DNA from 2 places in the Kitasatospora sp. NRRL B-11411 genome. Region 1 is predicted to be linked to the other one. Evidence: riboswitches for the same ligand, from Rfam matches in the RefSeq annotation. Region 1 holds a riboswitch; the other holds the start of a gene.

Region 1 (7,143 bases):
CGGCTCCTCGAAGGCGCAGTACACCCTGGACGCGGCCGTCCGCGACGCGGTCGCCAAGCGCGCGGTCGACCTGCTCGCCGACCACCCGCTCTACCCGGGCATCGCGCTCACCTGATCCGCCCTTCCCCGCGTCCCCGTCCGGACGCCCCTCGGCCCGGCCCGCCGCCACCCCGGCGGGCCGGGCCGCCGGCTGCCCGCCCACCTCCACCGACCGCCCGGGAAGAGGGCGCCGAAGTCCGTTGCGGAGGTTGCGAAGACCGTCACGGAGACGGCACCGCAACCCCTCACCGAGGCAGCCGCGGAGGCAGTCGCCGGAACCACGGTGGAGGCTGCCTAGGATGACCGCCATGGATGCCGTAACCTCCGTGAACACCGGAACCCGCGACGGCGGACCGCTCGACCCGGTCGGCGTCCCCGGGGTGCGCAACTTCCGGGACGCGGGCGGCACCGGCGCGCTCCCCCGCGGGGTGCTGTACCGCTCCGGCGCGCTGGACCGGTTGACGCCCGACGGCGCGCGGGCACTGCACGGCCTGGGCGTGCGCACCGTGCTGGACCTGCGCAGCACGCCGGAGGTCGCCGCCCGGCCGGACGCGCTGGTCGGCGGCGGCATCCGGTACTTGCACGTCCCGGTGTTCCCCGAGCAGCGCTGGCCGCAGGAGCAGGCCGAGCTGTACCCGCTGATGGCCGAGCTGGCCGGGCGGCCCGTGGTGGCCGCGGTCCGGCAGTTGCTGGTGGCCGAGCAGCGTGCCGTGCTGGTGCACTGCGCGTCCGGCAAGGACCGCACCGGGGTGGTGGTCGCGCTGCTGCAGTCGCTGCTCGGTGCGCCGGAGGCCGAGGTCACCGCCGACTTCCTCCGCTCCAACGCCGCGCTCGGCCTGACCGTGGCCGACCCGGCCGTGCCCGGCCACGCCACCCGGCCGGTCGCGGCCGGCCACCTGCGCCGGGCCCTGCTCTCCGTCCGCTCCCACCACGGCGGCCTGGACGAGCACCTGCGCGCCCACGGGGCCGAGGTCTCCGAACTCGCCGCGCTGCGCGCCGCGTTCCGGGTCCCGCAGGGCCAGGGGCCGTCGGCACCGGGTGCCGCCACCGGCCGGTGACCAACCGGCGGACACTCCCGGCGGCCGGGCTGCCCGCGCCGATAGGCTCGCCCCCGCCGCGGCCGGGTGCACGACGCACCGGCTGCCGTTCCGCACCCCTTCCGCAGGAGAACAGCCATGCTCAAGGTCAACGAATACTTCGACGGCACGGTCAAGTCGGTCGCCTTCACCTCCGCGGACGGCCCGGCGACCGTCGGTGTGATGGCCCCCGGCGAGTACGAGTTCGGCACCTCCGCCCCGGAGATCATGCACGTGGTCAGCGGCGCCCTGACCGTGAAGCTCCCCGGCTCCGACGACTGGCAGACCTTCTCCTCCGGCGAGCGTTTCTCCGTTCCGGGTGACAGCAAGTTCCACCTCCAGGTCTCGATCGACACGGCCTACTTCTGCGAGTACTGCTGACCCCAGGGCCCACTCACCCTCCGTCACGGGCGCGCCGGGCCGCCTCCCCCCTCGGTCCGGTAAAGGCCCGGCCAACCCGGCCACGGCCGGAACGGCGCGCCCTACGGTGGACCGATCAACCACCGACCGACGGGGGACCACCATGGGCAGAACCGGACCGCACCGCCCGGACCGGCCCGCACCCGGGCCGCTCCGCGCCCGTGCCAAGACCGGCTGCGCGGCCGTCATCGCACTGCTCGGACTCCTCCTCGTCTCCCTGCTCGGTGGCACCCTCGCCTACGACGCGGCCGGGGACCTCGGCTACCAGACCGGATGGCGGGGCACTCCGCGCCTGGCGATGACCATCGACTCCTGCTCCGCGCACGGCAGTGGACGGACCCGGATGTACGCCTGCTTCGGACACGGCGACCGGGGCAGCGCCGACACCGTCGACGGCGAGTGGCTGCTCGACGACCTCAGCCGCAGCTACCACGGGGGCACCGTCCTGAGCGTCCGCTGCTCCCCCACCGGCGGCTGCGTCGAGATCGCCGCAGACCGGATGGCAGGGGACACCGCCAAGCTCCTGTTCGGCCTGTGGTTGGTCACCGCCACTCCCGGCCTGGGGCTCGCCCTGCTGTCCGTCCGCCGCAACGAACGCCCCGGCCGGACCCCGAGGACCGGTCTCAGCCTGCCGTTCCGCCTGGGCCTGGTCTGGTTCGCCGCCCTACCGGCCCTGGCCCTGCTGTCGGGCATCCTCGCCGTCTTCCTCTGACTCTCCCCATGAGCGGCCCCTCTCCATGTCTCCCGTTCGTCGCGATCGGTCCGGCCCTGACCGGCCCCGGCCCCATCCCGGCCGGCCCCGTCCCGGCCGGTGGCGGCCCCGCATCGACATTGACAGTGCGTCAGCTCTGCGGGTGCGTCTCGTACATCCGCACCGCCACGGTGACGCCGGCCGCCGCGGTGAGCGCGGCGACCGCCCAGATCGCGGTGGTCAGGCCGTAGGCATCGGCCAGGATGCCCGCGACCAGTGCGCCGACCGCGAACCCCCCGTCGCGCCACAACCGGTAGACACCGACGGCCCGGGCCCGCCAGGCCGGATGGGCCACGTCCCCGATGACGGCGAGCAGGGTCGGGTAGACCAGTGCGGTGCCCGCGCCGAGCAGGGCCTGGGCCGCTGCCCACACCGGGAAGGTGCTGCCGACCGCGACCAGGCCGAGCGCAGCGGCCTGGAGCAGCATTCCGACGGTGATCAGGTGCTTGCGGCCGATGTGGTCCGACCACCAGCCGGTGAGCATCTGCCCGGCGCCCCAGACCGCCGGGTAGAGCGCGGCGAGGATGCCGATCCGGCCCAGGTCCAGCCCGTGAGCGGCGTACAGCAGCGGGAAGATGCCCCAGGCGAGGGCGTCGTTCAGGTTGTTGACCATGCCCGCCCAGCTGGCGGCGGACAGCGCCCGGTCGTCGAGGCTGACGGCGCGGGCTATCCGGGCGGTGCCGAGGGCGGCCGGTTCACCGGCCCCGGCTGGGTGCGCGGCAGCCTCGGCGCGGGCGTGCTCGCGGGTCTCCCGGACGGCGGCCGCGGCCAGGCCGAGGCCGAGTGCGACGTAGGCCGCGCCGAGCAGGAAGGGGGCGGGGCGCAGCCCCCAGTGCGCGGCGATCGCGCCGGTGGCGGTCGCGGTGACGGCCAACGCGAGGTATCCGGCGGCCTCGTTGAGGCCCATGGCCAGGCCTCGGCGGGCCGGACCGACCAGGTCGATCTTCATGATCACTGTGGTGGACCAGGTGAGCCCCTGATTGACGCCGAGCAGCACGTTGGCCGCGACGATCCACCCCCAGTTCGGGCCCCAGGCCAGCATGGCGGGGATCGGCAGGGCGATCAGCCACCCCGCGACCAGCACCGGTTTGCGGCCGTACCGGTCGGAGAGGGTGCCGGCGAAGAAGTTGGTGACCGCCTTGGTCGCGCCGAACGCCAGGATGTACGTCAGTGCGCCGGTGTAGGCGGACAGGTGGAACGTCCGGTCCGCGAGCAGCGGCAGTACGGTCCGCTCCTGTCCGAGCATGCCGCCGACCAACGCGTTCACCGCGACCAGCAGGCCGAACTGGGCCAGGTTGGCGCGCAGGCCGAGCCGGATCGGAGGGCTACCGATCCGGGCGGGTCCGGCAGGTCCGTCCGGCGCTGCGGGCCCGGGAGGTAGGGGGTGCTGCGGCGGACGCCGGGTTTCGAGGGTCATGGGCGGTGCTCCTGGGTGGGCATGTACGACAGCGCGCGGGCAGGGCGGGGATCGGCCCGTCCACGAGCCAGGATATTCCAATGTTCTGTGGATCATTAGATCAATGGATGGGTTCACCGTCACACCACCGCTTCCACCGCAGCCCCCCGCCCGGCCCCGGATCCAGGTCCAGCCCCGGATCCAGGCTCGGACTCGGACTCGGACTCGGACGGCAGGCTCGCCGGCAGGTGGCGGACGGCGGGCAGCGCGAGGAGGGCGAGTGCGGCCGGAACCGCGAGGACGGTCATTCCGAACAGCGTGGGGCGCACGCCGAGGCTGTCCGAGAGCGGGCCGGCCAGCACCAGACCGAGCGGCATCAGGGCGACGGAGATCAGGTGGTCGTAGGAGCTGACCCGGGAGAGCACCCGCTCCGGTATGTGCACCTGGAGCGAGGTCTCCCAGAGCACGAAGCACAGGGACACGCCCACACCCGTGACCGCCTCCAGCGCGGCAATCACCCAGACCGGCGCGCCGGACCCGATGATCGCGGCCTGGCAGGAGGCGACCGCCATGGCCACGGCCGCGACGGCCATCGGGCGGGCCGGTTTCAGGCGGTAGGAGCACACGTCCCCCACGATCGAGCCGAGGCCGAACGCGATGACCACCACCGTCCACGCACCGGCGCCGCCCCACTCGCGCTCCGCCAGCACCGGCCCGAGCACGAACACCGAAGGAAGCACCACCACGTGGTAGACCGCTATGGCCAGCATCCCCGACCACACCCACGTCCGGCTGCGCACCTGCTGCCAGCCGACCCGGAGTTCGGCCAGGAAGCCGAGCCGCTCGGCCCGCTCCGCCCCGCCGTCGGCGCCGCCCGCGGCGGCCGCACCGTCCACCGTGCCCAACCGGGCCAGCACGGCGGCGCTGACCGCGAAACTCGCGGCGTCCACCGCCAGCGCGCCACCGGGCCCGACCGCCGCGATCAGCAGGCCGGCCAGTGCGGGCCCGACCACCAGCCCCGTCGACTGCACGAAGCCGCGCAGCGCGTTCGCCTCGCGGAGCCGGTCGGCGGGGACGAGCAGGGGCAGCAGCCCGGTGGAGGCGGGGAGGAAGAAGGCATCCGCGACACCGAACACCGCCATCAGCAGCGCCAGCAGCCCGACCCGGGCGGTGCCGGTGAGCAGCAGCACCGCGGCGGCGGTCTGGACGGCGCACCGCAGCAGATCGGAGGCCAGCATGATCCACTGTCTCGGCATCCGGTCCGCCCAGACGCCCCCGGCGAGCGTGAACACCAGCAGCGGGAGCAGTCCGGCGGCCGTGACCAGCCCGACGTCGGCGGCCGAGCCGCCGATCGACAGCACGGCGAAGGGCAGCGCGACGAACGACACCCGGTCTCCCAGCACCGACAGCGACTGGCCGACGAACAGCCTGGCGAACCGGCGCTCGGTGCGGAGCACTTCAGGAATCAGGGCACCCACGGAACCTCCCCAACAAATTCGACGGATCCGACCACGCACCCACCGGAACAGCGAGCACGGCGATCGTAGGAAGCCCGCCGACCCCCTGTCGCATCATTTATCCGCAACGCCGCGAATGCCCCAATTCCATCCAACTCGCCACCCCAGCAAGCAGGTTGGCGGCCATCGACCATCCCCACCGACAGATCGGGGCCCCCGCCTTCCCCACTCCCCTCCACCCCAATCCCACCGATCGGCCAGACTTCTCCAGCCGATCCGCCGACCGCTCCCCCGTCCGATCCACCGTCAACAGGTCGTTCACACACCACGCAGGGCCCGGCGTGACGAAGGCGTGATCCGGGCGCGACGCGCTTGTGATTGCCACGTTCGAGTGAATAGGCTCGTCCCGGCCCGCACCGCCGGGCCCCCGCGCGCGACAACGCCGAGCCCTGTCCACCGCGTTGCGGGTCGACCACCACAACCCTTGGGCAGGGACGGGGGAACCACGTTAGTTGCCGTCCCCCACGGCTAGGGGTGAAGCCGTCCGCGCCGGATGACCGGAGCGCGACGGCCGGGCCTCCCTCCCGGCCCGAACCCGACAGCTCACCCCGTAGGCGTGCGGAGAGGATCTCGCATGCTCTTCACGGGTTCGGGACGTCACCGCCGGCAGAGCCCGACGGAGAAGGCCGCCGAGCGGGCGATCGCCGCAGCCGGTGTGGCCGGTGTCGGCATCGCCCTGCCGCTGCTCGCCGTGACCGGTGCGCACGCCGCCCCCAGCGCGGTCTGGGACCGGGTCGCCGACTGCGAAAGCGGCGGGAACTGGAACTCCGACCAGGGCAACGGCAGCTACGGCGGCCTGGGGATCAACGCCCAGCGCTGGACCGACTACGGCGGCACCCAGTACTCGGCGCTGCCGAACGGGGCCACCCGCAGCCAGCAGATCGCCGTCGCCGAACGCATCCTGGCCACCGAGGGCCCGTCCCCCTGGTCGGCGTGCGCGGACGACGCGGGCCTGAACACCGCCAGCGCGCCGGGCGTCGTCGACGACAACGACTCGGCGGACGAGACGGGTTCGCTGCGCGGCGCCCGCGGCGTCGCGGCGGTCAACGCCGCCGCGGACGGCAGCACCGTCCCGGACGGGAAGAGCGCGCCGGTGTTCTCCGGCCTCCCCGGCTACGACCCGGTCTCGCACGTGTACTGGTACGAGAAGAACGGCGCCTGGTTCTGGACCAGCCACCAGAGCCTGTACGAGCGCTACATGCAGCTGGCGCACCCCCAGCCGCAGCCCAGCGCGCCCGCCACGGAGACCCCGGTCGCCCCGGCCCCGACCACCCCCGCCCCGGACGCCTCGGCCACCCCGACCGTCCCGCCGGTCTCCCCCGGCCTCCCGCTGCTGCCGACCGACCCGACCGCCACGCCCAGCCCGGGCACGCCCACCACCCCCAGCCCGAGCACGCCCGCCGACGGCAGCAACGGCAACGGGACCGGCCTGCTGCCCACCCTCCCGGGCACGGGAACGGGAACGGGCACCGTCTCGCCCAGCCCGTCCACCGGCACCGGTACCGGCAGCACCGACAGCGCCACCGCCACCCCCGGCGCGACGCCCACCACCGGCAGCCCGACCACCCCGGGCACGAGCACGGGCAGCGGAGCCACCGCCCCCGCGGACGCGTCCGCCACGCCGGCCGCCCCGGCCGAGTCGGCGCCCCCGGCCCAGGCCCAGGCGCCGACCGCGCAGCCGTACACCGTGGGCCCCGGCGACACGCTGGCCTCGATCGCCCGCAACCACGACCTGGGCGGCGGCTGGTCCGAGCTCTACAAGTCGAACCAGCAGACGGTCGGGGAGAACCCGGACCTGATCCGTCCCGGCCAGGTGCTGAACCTGGGCTGACCGGTGCCCGGCCTGGCCGCCGTCACTTCGGGACGGCGGCCAGGCCGGTGCAGCCGCGCAGGCCGTCGCGGCGCTGCTGGGCGGCCTTAGCCGCGCTGCCGCCCTGCGGGACG
Region 2 (7,143 bases), on a different contig from region 1:
GCGGCACCAGGTACGCGGACCGGGCTTCGACGACCCGCCCGCCGGTGCGCAGCACCTCGACGGGCGGACGGGCGGCGCGGGCGGCCCGGGCGAGGGGGTGTGCCATGAGCGAACTCCCTTGGGTGGGGTGGGGGTTCGCCCAGGTTAGGTACTCGCCGGTGAACTTACTAGACAGTAAGTTACTTGACAGTTGCGGAGGTTGTGGAGGTTTCGGGACCGGCGGGGCCGCGGCCGCCCGGCGGGGCGTCAGCCCTCTTCGATGGTCGGGGGCTTGGGGAGGAGGCGTTCGCCGTCGCGGGTGCCGCCGGTGCGGGCGATGGTGCGGCGGTCGGTGGAGAGGTAGTCGCGGACGACCAGTTCCACCGCGTCCTGGGGGCTGGTGGCGCCGACGCGCATCATCACCTCCAGGGCCAGGTCCGCGTCCAGCGTGATCGTCACTTTCGCCATGGTGCTGCTCCCCGGTCGTCGAGCCCCTGCCGAGGCTCCGTCGAGGCTCGTCGGGCCTCGTACGGCCGAGGATAGGCCGCTGCCCCCGGGGCCGACCAGGTCCCCGGGGGCAGCGGCGGTCGTGCCGGTGATCAGACGCGGCCCGCGAAGTCGGGGGCCCAGTTGGCGATGGTCTCGGTGCGGACGCCGGAACGCGGGTTCGCGGCCTCGACGTACTTGCCGTCACCGACGTACAGGGCGACGTGGTAGACGCCCGAGTTGGAGCCGTTGCTGGACCAGAACAGCAGGTCGCCCGGCTGCAGGCTGTCCAGCGAGACGCGGGTCGAGTAGTCGGCCTGGTCGGCGGCGACGCGCGGCAGGCTGATGCCGGCCTGGCGGAACGCCGCCTGGGTCAGGCCGGAGCAGTCCCAGCCGCCGTTGCCGGTGCCGCCGTAGACGTACGCCTGGCCGAGCTTGGACAGCGCGAAGTCGATCGCCGCGGCCTTGGAGCCGGTCGCCTTGGTGGCGGCCGTGGCGGTGGTGGTCGTCTTGGCGCTGGTCGAGGCGGTGGCGGTGGTCGCGGTGGACGACTTGGCCGGGGTGCTCGACGACTTGGCGGCGGAGGAGCGGTCGCCCTTCCAGGACGAGCCCTGGTGGGTGCTGGCGGAGGAGGAGGTGGTGGCGGCCGGCGCGGACTGCTGCTGCGCGGTGGCGGCGCCGCCGAGCGAGAGCTGCTGACCCGGGTAGATCATGTCCGGGCCCTCGGTGAGCACCGAGCGGTTGAGGTCGTACAGCTTCTGCCAGCCGCCGTCCACGTGCTGGCTCTGCGCGATGGTGGACAGCCAGTCGCCCGCCACGACGGTGTAGGTGCCGGCCGACTGGTCGGCGGTGGCGGCCGGGGCGCTCTGCTCGGCCTGCGGCTGGGCCTGCGACTTGCCCTGCGACCAGCCGTTCTGCGACCAGCCGTTCTGGGACTTGCCCTTGCTGCCGGACTGCGACTGCGACTGCGCGGGCGCCTGGGTCTGCGACTGCGACGGCGCGGCGGTGGCGGACGAGGCGGAGCCGGAGGTGTCGACCTGGGGGGCGGCACCGCCCTTGGTCAGGCCGGCCTGGATCGAGCACACCGGCCAGGCGCCGGGGCCCTGCGAGGCCAGGACCTTCTCGGCGACCGAGATCTGCTGGTCCTTGGTGGCGAGGTCGGCGCGCGAGGCGTACGCGGTGCCGCCGAACTCGGCCCAGGTGGAGGCGGTGAACTGCAGACCGCCGTAGAAGCCGTTGCCGGTGTTGATCGCCCAGTCGCCGCTGGACTCGCACTGCGCGACCTTGTCCCAGGTGGAGACGGTCGCCGCGGAGGCGACGCCACCGGTCAGGCAGGGGATCGACAGCCCGATGCCGACGACACCGGTGGTGGCGATCAGGCGGCGGGCGCGCTTGGAGCTGATGGGCAGCATGAAGAAGCGTTCCTCTCCCACGCCTGCGAGGTGAGCTGTCGGATTCGGGCTGGAGTTGCCCGGCCGCGCGCACCGCGTGGTGCGCCCGGCTTCACCCCTAGCCCCGTGCGGTCCTTCGACCGCCCGGGGCGACTTACCTGGTTCCCCCGCCCCTGCCGTGGTGCGTTGTGCATGAGCCGACCCGCCCGGCGGCAGGACTCGGCGTTCCGGGCGAACTGGGTCCGTGTGTCCACGAACGTGGGCAGGAGATTAAGCGGAATTAAGGAGAATCCGCAAATGCCCGTGACCGGCATCACAGTGGCCGGAATGGGTGATCAAGGGATATTCGGCGAACTCCGCGAGCGGCGGCGAATTCTGGCGGGACGTCAGGCGATAGGTGATCTTGTGCCCGTTTTGCTGCACTATGCTGAGTTATGCGGGATTATTCACGTTTGGTCACCCGGTGGGCGGGTCATTTGTCGCCGTATGGGCGTTCTGTCCTTGACCGGAAGCGCCCCGCCGCACCCCCCTGACGGTACGTCAGAATGCTGAAGCGAAACCGAATCCGCCGCTTTCCGGCGCCCGCGCTGCCTATGCTGCCCCCGACGGCTCAGGGCGGCGGAACCCGGAAGGGCGGCCACGGTGGAACAGCGGCAGGACGAGGAACGGCAACCGCCGCCGGTACGGCACCGGCGCCCGCCGGTCGGGCGGCGCCGGATGCTGACCTGGCTGGCGGCCGGGACGGCGGCGGCGCTCGGCGGGGGAGTGGTCCTGCGGCAGTCGCTGGCCGGGGCCGACGAACCGGCGGGAGCCGCCGCCGCGCGGACCGGCACCGCCACCCCGGCCGGCCACCCGCACGGCACCGGCGCCCCACCACCCGCCGCCGGCAGCCCGCAGCCCTCCGCCCGGCCCCCGGTGCTGGACACCGGCGGCCGCAAGTGGTCCGACGCCAAGGGCTGGGGCGGGAAACCGCCGGGCCCCGGCAGCGCGGTGCGGATCACCGACCGGGTGGTGCTGGACGCCGACGCCGAGGTCGGCTCGCTGCTGGTGGAGCCCGGCGGCTCGCTGGTGTTCGCCGCCGACCGGACGCTGACCCTGGCCAGCGCGGGCAACGTCGAGGTCCGCGGCGTCCTGGCCCTGGCCCCCGACGCCGCGCACACCCACACCCTGCGCTTCCCGCACGTCGACGAACACCGGTTCGCGGGCGGCGGGATGACCGTCGTCGACAGCGACACCGGCCTGTGGGTCACCGGCCAGGGCTACCTGCGCCTGGACGGCGCGCCCCGCACCGCCTGGGTCCGGGCCGCCGCCGACCTGGGGCCCGGCGACACCGCGCTGAAGCTGGCCGCCGCCCCCGACGGCTGGCAGCCCGGCGACGAACTGGCCGTCACCCCGACCGCGCCGCCCGACACCGCGGACTTCTCCACCGCCTACGACCTGGTGACGGTCGCCCGGGTCGACGGCGCCACCGTCACCCTGACCGGCCCGCTGCGGCACGCCCACCCGCGGGTGGCCACCGGTGGCGGCGCGACCTTCGGCGCCGAGGTGCTCAACCTCAGCCGCAACGTCCGGATCGAGGGCACCGAGCAGGGCCGGGCCCACGTCCACCTCACCTCCAGCCGCCCGCCCGACGTCCGGCACGCCGCCCTGCGCTGGCTCGGCCCGCGCGCCGACGGCAAGGACAGCTGGGACGGCAAGCCCGTCACCGAACCCGTGCTCGGCCGGTACGGGCTGCACTTCCACATGCTGCTGGACACCTCGCGCGGCACCGTGGTCGAGGGCGTCGTGGTCCGCGACACCGGCAGCCACGCCTTCGTGCCGCACGCCAGCCACGGCATCACCTTCCGCGGCTGCATCTCCCACGACACCTGGGAGGACGCGTACTGGTGGGACGGCCCGATCGACACCCGCACCCCGCAGGGCCCCTCGAACGACATCGCCTACGACGGCTGCGTCGCCTCCCGCACCGCCTTCGAGCCCAACCCGCGCGCCTACCGGCTCACCGGCTTCAGCCTCGGCGCCGGGACGGGCTCCTCGGCCCGGGACTGCGTGGCCGTCGGCGTGCAGGGCGCCACCGGCGCGTCCGGCTACGAGTGGCCGGAGACCAGCGAGGGCGTCTGGACCTTCGAACGCTGCCTGGCGCACAACAACCTGCAGAACGGCATCTTCGTCTGGCTCAACGCCGAGCACCACCACACCGTCACCCAGTACGCGGCGTACCACAACGGCGGCTGGGGCATCGAGCACGGCGCCTACCTGAACGACTTCGACTACACCGCCTCGGTGCTGTACGGGAACGCCGCCGGCGGCATCGCCGTGCACGCGCTCGGCCGCGACAAGGGCACCGTCTTCGACGGGCTGCTGATCGACGCCGCCGGGCAGTCCGACTACGCGGTGACCACCCTCAAGCACCAACTGGCCGGCGAGGCCGTCACCCTGAGCCGCAGCCGGCTGACCGGCTACCGGAAGGCCGGGGTGGCGTTCCGGGCCACCAGCGACGGCAAGCCCGACGACATCGCGGTGCTGGACTGCGCGTTCGGCGGCCCGGCCGGCAGCGAACTGTGGCTCGACCCGGACGCGCCCGACCCGACCCGGATCCTGTTCCGCCCGGCCGGGCAGGCGCAGACCGTCGCGCTCGGCAAGGGCGGCGGCCCGGGGCTCGCCGGCACGCCGTGGAACGCCACCACCACGCCGGCCGAGGCCCCCGTCCCGCCGCGCCCGGTCGCCCTGCCCGCGCTCGCCTTCACCGACCGCGCACCCGGGACGGGACGCGTCACCACCGGCTGAGCGGCAGCCTGACGGAACCGGTCAGTGCGAGGCACGAGGAAGCGCGTCGGGGCCGGTCGGTGCGCGGCACGGGGGAAACGCATCGGGACCGGTCGGCGCGGCAGGGGGGAAGCGCGTCGGGACCGGTCGGTGCGCGGCACGGGGGAAGCGCGACGGGCGGGAGCGCGTCGATTCGCTGCTCCCGCCCGTCGCGGCTCTCGGTCGGCGTCAGCGCGCCGCGTGCGCCCCCGGGGTGCGCTGCTGCTCGATGGCGGCCTCGGCGGCCTCCAACTGCTCCTGGGTGGGCTCGGGGAGCGCGGCCAGGTAGGCGGAGGCGATCAGCTGGCCCACCGTCGGGTAGGCGCCGATCGGGGCGGCGCTCGCGCAGCCGGTCTCCTCGGCGGCGGTGGCCAGCAGCTCGGTGTCGGCCTCCGGGCCGATCACCAGCGGGGCCAGCGCCGGGCGCTCGGAGCCGGTGGCGCGCAGGTGCGCGACGGCCGCGGCCACCGAGCCGGGCACGTCCAACGCGGCCGGGACCACCGGCACGGCCAGCCGGGACGCCAGCAGGACGCCGGTGATGCCGGCCGCGGCGGCCGCCTCCTCGCCGCCGACCGTGGTCAGCACCACGCCGTCGGCGGCGGTGGCGATGGCGAACAGCCGGGCCCGGTCGGCGCGGGCCAGCCCGGCCTCGGACAGCCGCACGTGCACGGCCTCGGCCAGCAGCGGGTGCGGGCCCAGCGGGTCCAGCACCTGGGCGCCGGTCTCGGCGGCCAGCTTGTGCAGTTCGGGCAGGAAGCCGTGCGGTCCGGGCACCAGCGGGACGACCACCGGCGCGGGCAGGCCCGCCTCGGCGGCCGCCGCCAGCAGGTCGGCGACCGTCGGCGCGTCCTCACCGCCCTGGTAGGCCGCCGTCACCTCGATCCCCGCCTGCTCGGTGCGGACGATGGACAGCAGCTCCTCGACGACCGGGCGGCTCTCCGGCCCGGCGACGGCCGGGACCGCCAGCACCAGGGCGGGCGAACCGGCCATGATCTCGGGGCGCTCGGGACGGCGGTGGCGCCCCCGCGCACGGGAGCCTGGCGTACGGACGGGCAGTGGCGCGCCCGGGATGGCTGCGGTGCTCATGCGCCAGATCGTAGGACATGTCCCCTCGCGCGTTGCAGCCGGATACCGGCAGCGGGCGGGTTTCCGCCAGGAAGTGACAGTCATCACAGTGCGAATCGTGACTACCTGTGAACCGCGTGGAAGGTGGTGATGATCGACAACGCGCAGACGGATGTGTGCGGACGGTCATGGAGTGACTGGCGTTTCGCCCGGCTGTGTCCGCTTACGCACCGTCAATTGCGCGGCTGTGAAGGGTTGGTGACAGCATTGGCACGTTCTTCTGCACGGGAAATTTCCCATGCTGATGCACGTGCAGGAGGGCTATCATCACGTCAAGTGAGGCATTCGCCAGGCTCTGGGGAGAAAACAATGCGTGAGGCGTACAACGGCATGGCGGCGACGGACCTGGACGGGGTGGTCTGGCAGAAGAGCCGTCACAGCAACTCGAAGGGCAACTGCGTGGAATTCGCCGCGCTGCCGAACGGCGACGTGGCGATGCGCAACTCGCGCTTCCCGCAGGGCCCGGCACTGGTCTACACCAGGGACGAGATCACCGCGATGCTGCTCGGCGTCAAGGACGGGGAGTTCGACCACCTGGGCGGCACGCCCTGACGGCCGGTCGACTCCCGTTCACCCGGGCCGTCGTGGGGGATCCCGCGACGGCCTTCGTGGTTCCGGGCGCCGCCCGGCGCCTCTGACGTTCCGTCAGGAAAGGCCGCTCGCACCGGGCTTCGTCGGACGGTGCGCTTCAGGGGGTGCGCGGGTCGGGCGGTGCGCGGGTCGGCCGGTGTTCGGGTCGGCCGGTGTTCGGGTCGGGGGGGTGCGGGTCAGGCGGAGCGGCGGTGCCGGCCGGAGTTCGACAGCTGTTCCGGGACGGGCAGTTCGGTGTGGGCGTCGAACAGGGCCCAGACCACCTTCCCGGCGCCGGCCAGCGGGTGCCAGCCCCAGGACCGGGAGAAGGAGTCCACCAGGTGCAGCCCGCGGCCGGACTCGGCCACGAAGTCGGCCTCCCGGGCTATCGGACCGGTGCTGGAGGGGTCGCTCACCGCGCAGACCACCTGCGGCGCGCGGTGCACCAGGCTGATCCGGATCGGCAGCGTCTCCACCGTCGGCTGCGGGACGCCCTGGACCGGCACCCGGGACGGCTCGCTCTGGCCGAGCGCGTGCCGCAGGGCGTTGGTCACCAACTCCGAGGCCACCAGGGCCACGTCGTCGAAGATCTCCCCGAGCCCCCAGGCCTCCAGCGACCGCCTGGTGAACTCCCGTGCGGTGCGCACGGCTTCGAAACGGGGAGCGAGGGTGCAGCTGACCACATGAGGGTCGGTCGCCAGGACCGTACCGGTGCTCATGAAGAGCTCCTCCCATAAGGGGGCGGACACGGCGGGACCCACCGGGGTCATGCCGGTCACCTCCGACT

What was found. Region 1 has a riboswitch for cyclic di-AMP ahead of IH44_RS42950 (transglycosylase family protein). Riboswitches for the same ligand answer to the same signal wherever they lie in the genome.
Region 2: another riboswitch for cyclic di-AMP. It lies ahead of IH44_RS49485 (transglycosylase family protein); the one in region 1 lies ahead of IH44_RS42950 (transglycosylase family protein).

Annotation. Positions count from the first base shown of each region.
Region 1 covers NZ_JOGH01000047.1:12,044-19,186, forward strand. Annotated here, with positions in the region: gene IH44_RS0121390 (glycine hydroxymethyltransferase) at 1-115, shown strand, start outside; gene IH44_RS0121395 (tyrosine-protein phosphatase) at 366-1,097, shown strand; gene IH44_RS0121400 (pyrimidine/purine nucleoside phosphorylase) at 1,215-1,496, shown strand; gene IH44_RS0121405 (hypothetical protein) at 1,639-2,247, shown strand; gene IH44_RS0121410 (MFS transporter) at 2,378-3,703, opposite strand; gene IH44_RS0121415 (MFS transporter) at 3,823-5,160, opposite strand; cyclic di-AMP (ydaO/yuaA leader) riboswitch at 5,603-5,770, shown strand; gene IH44_RS42950 (transglycosylase family protein) at 5,774-7,030, shown strand; gene IH44_RS0121430 (CapA family protein) at 7,053-7,143, opposite strand, start outside.
Region 2 covers NZ_JOGH01000071.1:17,569-24,711, forward strand. Annotated here, with positions in the region: gene IH44_RS0126270 (long-chain fatty acid--CoA ligase) at 1-106, opposite strand, end outside; gene IH44_RS0126275 (hypothetical protein) at 247-447, opposite strand; gene IH44_RS49485 (transglycosylase family protein) at 579-1,877, opposite strand; cyclic di-AMP (ydaO/yuaA leader) riboswitch at 1,883-2,052, opposite strand; gene IH44_RS0126285 (hypothetical protein) at 2,499-4,643, shown strand; gene IH44_RS0126290 (hypothetical protein) at 4,851-5,747, opposite strand; gene IH44_RS0126295 (DUF397 domain-containing protein) at 6,096-6,338, shown strand; gene IH44_RS0126300 (ATP-binding protein) at 6,554-7,075, opposite strand.